DNA from 3 places in the Bacillus sp. GW823-FHT06A10 genome. Region 2 is predicted to be linked to each of the others. Evidence: riboswitches for the same ligand, from Rfam matches in the RefSeq annotation. Region 2 holds a riboswitch; each other region holds the start of a gene.
What was found. A riboswitch is a leader RNA that binds a small molecule or an ion and turns the genes downstream of it on or off. The one in region 2 is predicted to bind lysine.
Positions count from the first base shown of each region.

Region 1: it holds a riboswitch for lysine, as region 2 does, so the genes downstream of both, AC1Q8M_RS00670 (amino acid permease) here and AC1Q8M_RS05090 (aspartate kinase) in region 2, are expected to answer to the same signal.
Region 3: it holds a riboswitch for lysine, as region 2 does, so the genes downstream of both, AC1Q8M_RS11440 (amino acid permease) here and AC1Q8M_RS05090 (aspartate kinase) in region 2, are expected to answer to the same signal.

Region 1 covers NZ_JBXAHT010000001.1:116,194-119,396, reverse strand. The annotation lists gene AC1Q8M_RS00680 (DUF3626 domain-containing protein) at 1-380, opposite strand, end outside; partial or broken gene AC1Q8M_RS00675 (glutamate racemase) at 493-732, opposite strand; lysine riboswitch at 842-1,023, shown strand; gene AC1Q8M_RS00670 (amino acid permease) at 1,171-2,595, shown strand; gene AC1Q8M_RS00665 (ABC transporter permease) at 2,656-3,203, shown strand, end outside.
Region 2 covers NZ_JBXAHT010000001.1:966,384-969,586, forward strand. The annotation lists gene AC1Q8M_RS05090 (aspartate kinase) at 116-1,345, opposite strand; lysine riboswitch at 1,550-1,736, opposite strand; gene AC1Q8M_RS05095 (DoxX-like family protein) at 1,929-2,837, shown strand; gene AC1Q8M_RS05100 (DUF4166 domain-containing protein) at 2,842-3,203, shown strand, end outside.
Region 3 covers NZ_JBXAHT010000001.1:2,242,471-2,245,673, forward strand. The annotation lists gene AC1Q8M_RS11430 (sulfite exporter TauE/SafE family protein) at 1-15, shown strand, start outside; gene AC1Q8M_RS11435 (GNAT family N-acetyltransferase) at 52-501, opposite strand; lysine riboswitch at 886-1,079, shown strand; gene AC1Q8M_RS11440 (amino acid permease) at 1,192-2,658, shown strand; gene AC1Q8M_RS11445 (iron-sulfur cluster biosynthesis family protein) at 2,772-3,077, shown strand; gene AC1Q8M_RS11450 (DNA alkylation repair protein) at 3,111-3,203, shown strand, end outside.

The sequences.
Region 1 (3,203 bases), 850 kb from region 2:
TTTGGCCGTTGCTCATTCGTTACGCCTTCTAATTGATATGCCCCTCCAAATATTCTCTTTTCCCAAAGGTCACGTTCACCACCAGGGTAAGCAGATACGCTTCCATTAGATAGTAATGTTTCAAATTGACTTTTATATACTCCTTGCTCAAACAATGCTTCAGCAACACTTTTCATACTCGAATCAAGTCTGTCTGGATGAAAGTGTAAAGCAATCCTTGCATGAGATTTTAAATTAGCGACAGCTTCTTCAAATATTTCATCTGTAATATTAGACATTTTAAGTATATGATTAATCGTTGCTTTAGCCTCACGTTTTTCGTTCTCTGCATATTTTGAAATATACTCTAAAGCAAATAATTGAGATCTTGATAATTCCATAATCCAATCTCCCCTTTAATTGAAATGACCTTAATCCTTTCAATTAAAAGTGCATTTTTTCCTTCTTATGCAATTAACCTAATTTATTGAACAAAAAGTACTTTAATACAGTCTAATTACAGATACGAGCATTCTTTACGGGTAAATCCACACATTCTACAGAAATGTGATATCCTAGCCATCGCTCAGCAATATGTTCAAATGATAAAACAGATCCCGTTGTAAAAAAACGATGCTTCGGATTCAGATTGTCAGACAAAATTCCTTTGTGCTGTAAAATGGTACTTAACTCTATCGCTGTTTCTTCTGCAGAACTAATAATCGTTACATCTTCTCCTAACCCCCTTTTTAATCACAAACTCTTCTCTATAATCTGATTATTACTATATCCATTGACGTATAAAAATACATTTGTTACTCTTAAAGACGTTAATTTAATATTTAAATCCTCATTCGTATCTCGGTGAGGTAGAGGTTGCAATCATTAAGAGTATCATTTCAGGAGATGTAGTGGCATTGATGAAGGAATGAGAAAGGAATGGTTGCCGAAGTAAGTCGTGTCCACCATGCACGCTTGCTGGGTCTGCATTTAATAAGTGCAGAACTGTCACAAACGTTTCGTTTGTGGAGAGCTATCGAGAGGTATGTCGTGGGTTTCTTATAAGATAGAAAGCATGTAGCGGCAGATTACGTGCTTTTTTTGTTTTGTTTGGGACTTCTCTTCCTGACTCAGGAAGACATACATATCTCCTCGCTTGACTTGGTTATACTAACTTTGGAGGTATTTTCTATGCAACAAAAAAAATGGGGCTTTTGGGTACTAACAGCTTTCGTTGTCGGTAACATGGTTGGCGCTGGTATTTTCATGGTGCCAAGTACGTTGGCACAAACAGCAAGCCCACTCGGTGTCACTTTAGCTTGGTTAACAACAGGGTTTGGTGTTTTAATGCTAGCTCTTGTTTTCGGTAATTTAGCAATTCGTCGTCCTGATTTAACGACAGGACCACAAAGTCATGCATATGCTTTATTCTCAACACCAAAAAAGAAAAAAATGGCTGGATTCAGTATGGTATGGGGATATTGGGTTGCAAACTGGGCAAGTAACGTTGCCATCATTACATCATTTGCGGGATATTTATCACTCTTCTTCCCAATTATGAAAGATACGCGACTACTATTTTCAATCGGTTCTTTTAACATAGAAGTCGGAAAACTAATTACATTTACGATTTGTTCCATCTTACTTTGGGGAACTCATATTATATTAACAAATGGTGTAAGCGGAGCTGGAAAACTAAACTTCTTAGCAACAACAACGAAAGTAACTGGATTCCTTTTATTCATCGTCGTTACGTTATTTGCATTCGAAGCTTCTAAGTTTGGACAATGGTACACGCCGATGATTGATAAATCAGGTGTATCACATGGTCTTCTTTCACAAGTAAATTTAGCTGCTCTTACAACGCTTTGGGCGTTTATCGGAATTGAATCAGCCGTTCTTTTATCAAACCGTGCTGTTTCTCCAAAAACGGTAAAACGTGCAACAGTTGCGGGATTACTTATTACAGTTGCGATTTACTTAGGAATTACAATTTTAACAATGGGTGTACTTCACGTTGATAAATTACAAACTTCTGAACGTCCATTAGCAGATGCACTAAACGCTGCAATGGGTCATGGCGGCGGGAAACTGATGGCATTACTTGCTCTTACTTCCCTGTTCGGTTCTATCTTAGGCTGGATTTTATTAAGCTCAGAAGTACCATATCAAGCAGCAAAAGAAGGTTTCTTCCCTTCCTTCTTCACAAAAACAAATAAAAAAGGAAGTCCAATTTACTCATTACGATTAACAAACATTATGTCGCAAGTGTTCCTATTCTCAACATTATCAGGAACCATTGCGGAAGCTTATACATTCGTTATTACCGTATCAACACTGGCCTACCTCATTCCATATCTCGTTTCACCAATCTTCCAGTTAAAACTAGTCGCAACTGGTGAAACATATAAAAATGAAATGCGGGCAAGAATTACAGATGGCATAGTCGCAGTTATCGCACTTTGCTACGCACTATGGGTTATTAAAACCGGCGCATCCGATATAAAAACGTTCCTTCTCGGAATTGGTTTATTCGTAATTGGATTTGCTTTCTATCCATTAATGAATCGTGATCAGAAAAAAAATAACGAAAAGAAAAACGGGCAAGTTGCATAACGCAATTTGCTCGTTTTTTCTTTTGTAAAACATATATAATAGAACAAAGAGGTGAAAAACATGTCAATCGAATCGCTATGGAGCAGTCGCTTCCAACAACATATTCAAAATATCATTACATACTTTGCACGTATGATTAACAGTTTACTATATAGCTTTATCTTTATTTCATGCGTTGGCGCATACTACTATGCTCAGTTTCTAAAAACATCTCCTTCTAAAGGAATATCTTTACTACTCATCACGATTGTACTTACATTCATTATAACGAGATGCCCTATCCGTACATTTATTCAAAAACCTGATGCTGTCTATTTACTAGCACTAGAAGAGAAATTAACATCTTATTTCAAAAAATCTCTTCTATACAATTACATCATTCAGCTTTTCCCATTGTTATTTACGTTCCTTATTCTCGTTCCACTTGCTATGCAATCATTGCAATTAACTGTACCTTTTTTGTGTACAATCTTTATCGTATTAATGATTACGAAAGCTTGGAACATGTACATACATTGGATGTGGCGTGATAGTCACGACAAAAACATATGGCTGATCATCCGTATTACTTGTAATGCCTTAATCATTTACATGCTGTTTTATTCCGC
Region 2 (3,203 bases):
ATGTGACAAGGTGTTTTTTAATATGTCATATAGCATCGTGTTAACGAACAGCTTTTTATTTAATAGGAAGGTAATACATTAATATGATTTTTTTAGCATTACTAAATATATCAGATTAGCTCATTTGCACTAAAGGCTCAATTTTCGCCATAAATGATTGATGCAGCGCCTCAACGCCTGTTACTAAATGAAGGCGGTCAATAACGACAGACACTTTAATTTCTGATGTACTTACCATTTTAATATGAATATCTTCTTCTTTTAAAGTAGTGAACATATTTGCAGCGACACCTGGGTTAGATACCATGCCAGATCCTACGATTGATACTTTTGCTAAGTGATTTTCATGTTCTACAGATTCATAGTGAAGAGTTTCTTGATTTTGTTCCAAAACTTCTAAAGTTTCTCTTAAATCATTCGAATGAATGGAGAAGGAGAGGTGTACAGTTCCTTCATTTGTAATACTTTGAATGATGATATCTACATTAATGTGTGCTGCTGCTAATGTAGAGAAAACTGTTGAAAGCGAGCCTTGTTCTAATCCTTTAATTGTGACACGTGTAATGTTATCCTCAAATGCAATACCTTTAACGATTGATTGTTGTTCCATGTTACATTCTCCTTTTACAATTGTTCCGTTTTCTTGTTCCATACTTGAGCGAACTTCTAAAACTACATTATGATTTTTAGCAAACTCAACAGCGCGCGGGTGTAATACGCCAGCACCGAGATTAGCAAGCTCTAACATTTCGTCATAAGAAATTTCGTCTAATTTGTAAGCATCTTTTACAACTCGTGGGTCCGTCGTATATACACCTGTCACATCCGTATAAATATCACATTTTTTTGCTTTAAGTGCAGCAGCTAATGCGACAGCAGTCGTATCAGAGCCACCACGGCCAAGCGTTGTAATTTCATTTTCTACACTTATACCTTGGAAACCAGCTACGATAACAATCGTACCTTCAGCAAGATAAGATTGAATACGATCTGTATGAATGTCAGTAATCCGTGCACTACTATGTACAGATTCTGTCGTAATACCTGCTTGCCACCCTGTTAATGAAATTGCATGATAGCCTTTTGCTTGCAGTGCCATTGTTAATAATGAAATAGTTACTTGTTCTCCTGTAGATAGAAGCATATCCATTTCACGTTTACTTGGATTTTCTGTGATAGCGTTAGCGAGTGCGACAAGTTCATCTGTGCTTTTTCCCATTGCTGAAACGACAGAGACAATGCTATGACCTCGTTCATATTCTTCAATAATTAAATTTGCTACATGTTGAATGCGTTCGACGCTTCCGACAGAAGTGCCACCAAATTTTTGAACAATTGTTTCCATTACAAATTCCTTCTTTCGTCTATTTTTAAGAATAGATTAGGAAATATATAAATCCCCAATACTCCTGTAGTTACCAGAAAGACAAACAAAAAACACCATCTCAAATAAGTGAGGATGGTGCTGTTACAGGAAAAGGGAAACAGAAAACGGAGCTAATAAAAAAACCGCCAAAAAAGGAATATCATAAAAAAATGATATCTCTTTTTTGTAGATAGCTCTTCATACGTACACGTCTGTACATATGACAGTTCTGTTTCTATTCGAAAACAGCCCCAATTGATAAATGCAGAGAAATTTATCAATTTCGGCAATACTTCCTTTCATCTAAGTTCATAGACATCTCTGTGTCTCCATTAGAATACTCATAAGTATCGCAACCTCTATCTCACGTTTTAGGCGAGAGTGTTTGATTTATGAAGTTGTTGGTAACATTTGTTTTATAATAATTTAAATTTTTCGTGGAATCAAGTGTTTTATATATATTTTAAAAATTCTTTCTTTTTTTGAGGAAGTTTGTGAAAAATGTAGCAAAATAAATTCATTGCATGTACATTAAACTTATAGTGCATAGGAGGTGGGGAGAATGAAAAGGAAACAGCCTATTTATGTTGCGACAAAAATGAACACGACGATGGAAAAATTATGGGAATATACGCAAGAACCAGATATACATACAGAGTGGGATGCTCGCTTTACTGAAATTTCGTATTTAGAGAAAAAAGAAGGAGAACCACAGAAGTTTTTGTATAAAACAAAGATTGGATTTGGGCTTGAAATAGTTGGAGAAGGGGAATCAATAGGTGAAATAAGAAAAGAAACTGGTGAAAGAATTTCTTCTTTAAAATTTTGGACGGATAATACATTATCTCTTATTCAAATAGGACGTGGTTATTGGAAGTATACGCCCAATAAAGAATACATCCATTTTGAGACACAATATGATTATGATACAAGATTTGGTCGTATAGGAAATGTGATAGATTCCTATATTTTTCGTCCGTTATTAGGTTGGGCGACTGCTTGGAGTTTTGATGCCTTAAAATTATGGTTAGAAAAGGGGCTTCATCCTAGGTTACTAATTAGAAGAACAATGACGTATTGGCTCGTATGTTCTTTATTTGCTTTTGTATGGATATATCAAGGGATAGTGCCAAAACTACTGTTTACTCATTCAGAAGAAGTAAAGATGCTTTCTTTATTAATCGGTTCAAATGAAAGTAGTGTATGTATACTTAAAATAATTGGGGGGTTAGAAATAATTTTCGGTGTCGTATGGCTGTTGCCACTAACAAAACGAAAATTATTTATACTGCATATTATTGTATTACTAGTTTTAACGTTAGCGGCAGGATTTACGAATATCGCAAGCTTTACAGGACCGTTTAATCCGATTACATTAAATGTTCTTTTAATGGGGTTATCAATTGTCGGTTATATAAATAGTTTCGATTTACCAAGCGCGAAAAATTGCAAGAGGGCGAGAAAGGGATAAGTATATGGCTAATATGTATGAACGATTATTAGGGGATACCTATAAAAATCTTCATCCTGAATTGCAGAAGCGTTATGCGATTACAGAAGAGAATAGTTTTACAGGGGAAGGAAAGATGGATGAAATTTACGGTGGCTCTTTTTTCGTGAAATTTATATTGAAAATTGCATCGAAGTTTCGAATGTTTTTCTCGGAACGAGGAGAGGAAATTCCATTTACGATACAAAACATAGCTGAGCGAGATGAATATGGACAAGAATTAGTAAGGTGGAACCGTACTTTTTATTTTCATAATAAGAAAAGATATTTTAATGCAGTTATGCAGTTTGATGAAAACGAAAATGAAATTGTAGATTATTTTGGTGA
Region 3 (3,203 bases), 1.3 Mb from region 2:
CAAATGCTACCATAACTATAAGAAATACCGCCCAATTTAGAGCGGTATTTTTTATTTTTCTATTTTCCAATTAATCATCGTTTCTGTAGCATTTACTCTCTTCATATGTAACTTTTCTAAAACACGAATCGAACTATAATTATCTAGAAGTGTCTCTGCAATTATTGTTTCTACCTCTCCTGTTTTGAAAGCCCAATCGATTAGTTCTCTTACAGCTTCTGTTGCATAGCCCTTATTCCAATATTTCTCAATAAATCCATAGCCAATTTCCACTGTTTGATTCTCGTTTGGTTTCCCTTTAAACCCAATATCACCTATAACGCTATCATCTTCTTTCCGAAGAACATACCACGCGCCCCATGGTAATATAGCTGCATCTTGTTTTACATTCTTTACATGCCCTACAATATGCGGACCGCTATTGTATCCTTGCTCGTTAGCAATTTGAATTCTCTCTTCTGTACACGGCACTATATAGAGCCTTTCTGTTTCTAATTTCATATTGATTTCCCCTTTTCAATTAAACAATACCCCAATTTTACTAAAAATAAAAAGAATATTCATCCTATTCGTTAAATTTATACTTATTCTTTGAAACGAATTTAAGGAATAATCCTCTTTTGATAGTTATGTCGAATTATATTTTTCTGAATTTTCTTTTAATTTAGAGGATTTTTCAATATTTTTTGCGAAACATTTGTATAACAATTTTTTCTTTGCTTATTGCTACATAATAGTAGGTTCGGGTGGAGTTTTGCAAGCGTTTCCTATACAATAACCGATATTTTTTGACTTTTCCTAACAAAATATCTTGCAATATATTCAGAAAGTCATTACAATTGCCATATATTAAAAATCTTAGCAATATATAAATCCTCATCAATCCGATGAGGTAGAGGTTGCGACTTTTAATAGTAAAACGGACGAGACACAGAGAATGTCAGCTGACTCCGTTTGAAAGGAAAAGTTGCCGAAGTTTATATTTCTTCTCTGGAAATATGAGCTGGGGCTGTCTCCGAAAGGAACAGAACTGTCACGTTTACAAAATTACCGTGTAAACGTGGGGTGCTATCTTAACGGAAGGGTATGATGGGGTGGTTATTTGTGAAACGTTCCGCCAAATTCCTTTGGCGGTTTTTTGTATTTTTCTCCCCCGCTCCTTCCTAACCTACAAGAAAAGGAGTGTTGAACATGAATAGCGCAACAAATCAATCTACCTCTAAAACGCAAACTACACAAGGACAAGGTGAATTAAAACGCGGATTAAAATCTCGTCACCTTACGATGATTTCTCTCGGTGGTACAATTGGTACCGGACTATTTCTTGCCAGCGGTGGTGTCATCCATACAGCTGGACCTGGTGGCGCATTAATTGCATACGCCGCAATTGGAATTATGGTTTATTTTTTAATGACAAGCTTAGCTGAACTTGCAGCTTACATGCCTGTTACTGGATCTTTTAGCACGTATGCAACAAAATTTGTTGATCCATCACTTGGCTTTGCACTTGGATGGAACTATTGGTATAACTGGGCAATTACGATTGCTGCTGAACTTGCAGCCGTAACATTAATTATGAAATTTTGGTTCCCAGATACCCCTTCTCTTATTTGGAGCGGATTATGTTTAGCTATTATTTTCCTTTTAAACTATTTATCTGTTAAAGGGTTTGGTGAATCTGAATATTGGTTCGCACTTATTAAAGTAGTTACGATTATTATCTTTTTAATTGTTGGTTTCATGATGATTTTTGGAATTATGGGCGGTGAAACGGTTGGATTTAAAAACTTCACTGTTGCAGATGCACCATTTAACGGCGGTATCATGGCAATTATCGGTGTGTTTATGGCAGCTGGTTTCTCATTCCAAGGTACTGAACTATTAGGAGTAGCTGCTGGTGAAACGTCTGATCCAGAACGTAATATCCCAAAAGCAATTCGTTCAATCTTTTGGCGTATTCTTTTATTCTATATCCTTGCGATTCTCGTTATCGGTTTATTAATTCCTTATACAACTGAAAGCCTTGCTGCAAGTGATGTTACAGTAAGTCCGTTTACACTTATTTTTGAAAAAGCGGGCGTTGCCTTTGCTGCTTCTGTTATGAACGCTGTTATTTTAACTGCTGTACTATCTGCTGGTAACTCTGGTATGTATGCATCAACTCGTATGCTTTGGGATTTAGCTCGCCAAGGAAAAGCACCAAAGTTTCTTGGTAAATTAGATAGCCGCGGTGTACCTGTTAACGCGTTAATCGTAACGTCAATTGTTGGGAGTATTGCTTTCATTGCTTCTTTATTCGGTGATGGTGTTGTATACATTTGGTTATTAAACGCATCCGGAATGTCTGGTTTTATCGCATGGGTTGGAATTGCAATTAGTCATTACCGTTTCCGTAAAGCATATATCGCACAAGGAAAAGATTTAAATGACTTACCATATAGAGCAAAATGGTTCCCATTCGGTCCAATCTTCGCATTTACACTTTGTATCATCGTAATTTTAGGACAAAACTACGGCGCATTTATGGGTGAAGCAATTGATTGGAACGGTGTACTCGTTTCTTACATCGGTTTACCACTCTTCTTAGTACTATGGTTAGGTTATAAATTTACGAAAAAAACAAAAGTGATTCCACTTGATAAATGTGAACTAAAATAAAGTGAAACGAGCAAACAAATTTGTTTGCTCGTTTTTTGTTGCAAACCTCTTTACTTCCCTATTGCTCCTGTTTTTGCAATAATAAAGGAAATATAAATAAAGGTTGGGATACAATGAACATTCGCATTACTGATGAAGCGAAAGCAGCTATACATAGATTAGAACTTGAAGATAAAAAGATCGTTCGCATTAGAGGAACAATGACGAACTCTTGTAGTATTTTCGTTGATGTCGATTTAATTTGGGATACATATAACGCAGATGATGTTGTATATGAAGATGCAGAGCTTATCGTACAAATGGATTCATTCACGAAAGACTACACTGGTGATACCGTGAAACTTGATTATAAGACGACAGGTTTTAGTATTACGACTCCGAGTGAGACTTTGGTTTATGGATTGTCGATTAAAAAATAAAAATTGTTTTCATTTGACCACCGAGGTGAAAAAATGGGTAAATATATTCCGTTAAAATTTTTATTTAATGAAGAATTAGCAGAAAAAATAGCTGATTCTATTTGTAAACACGATCCTTGTTTCTCT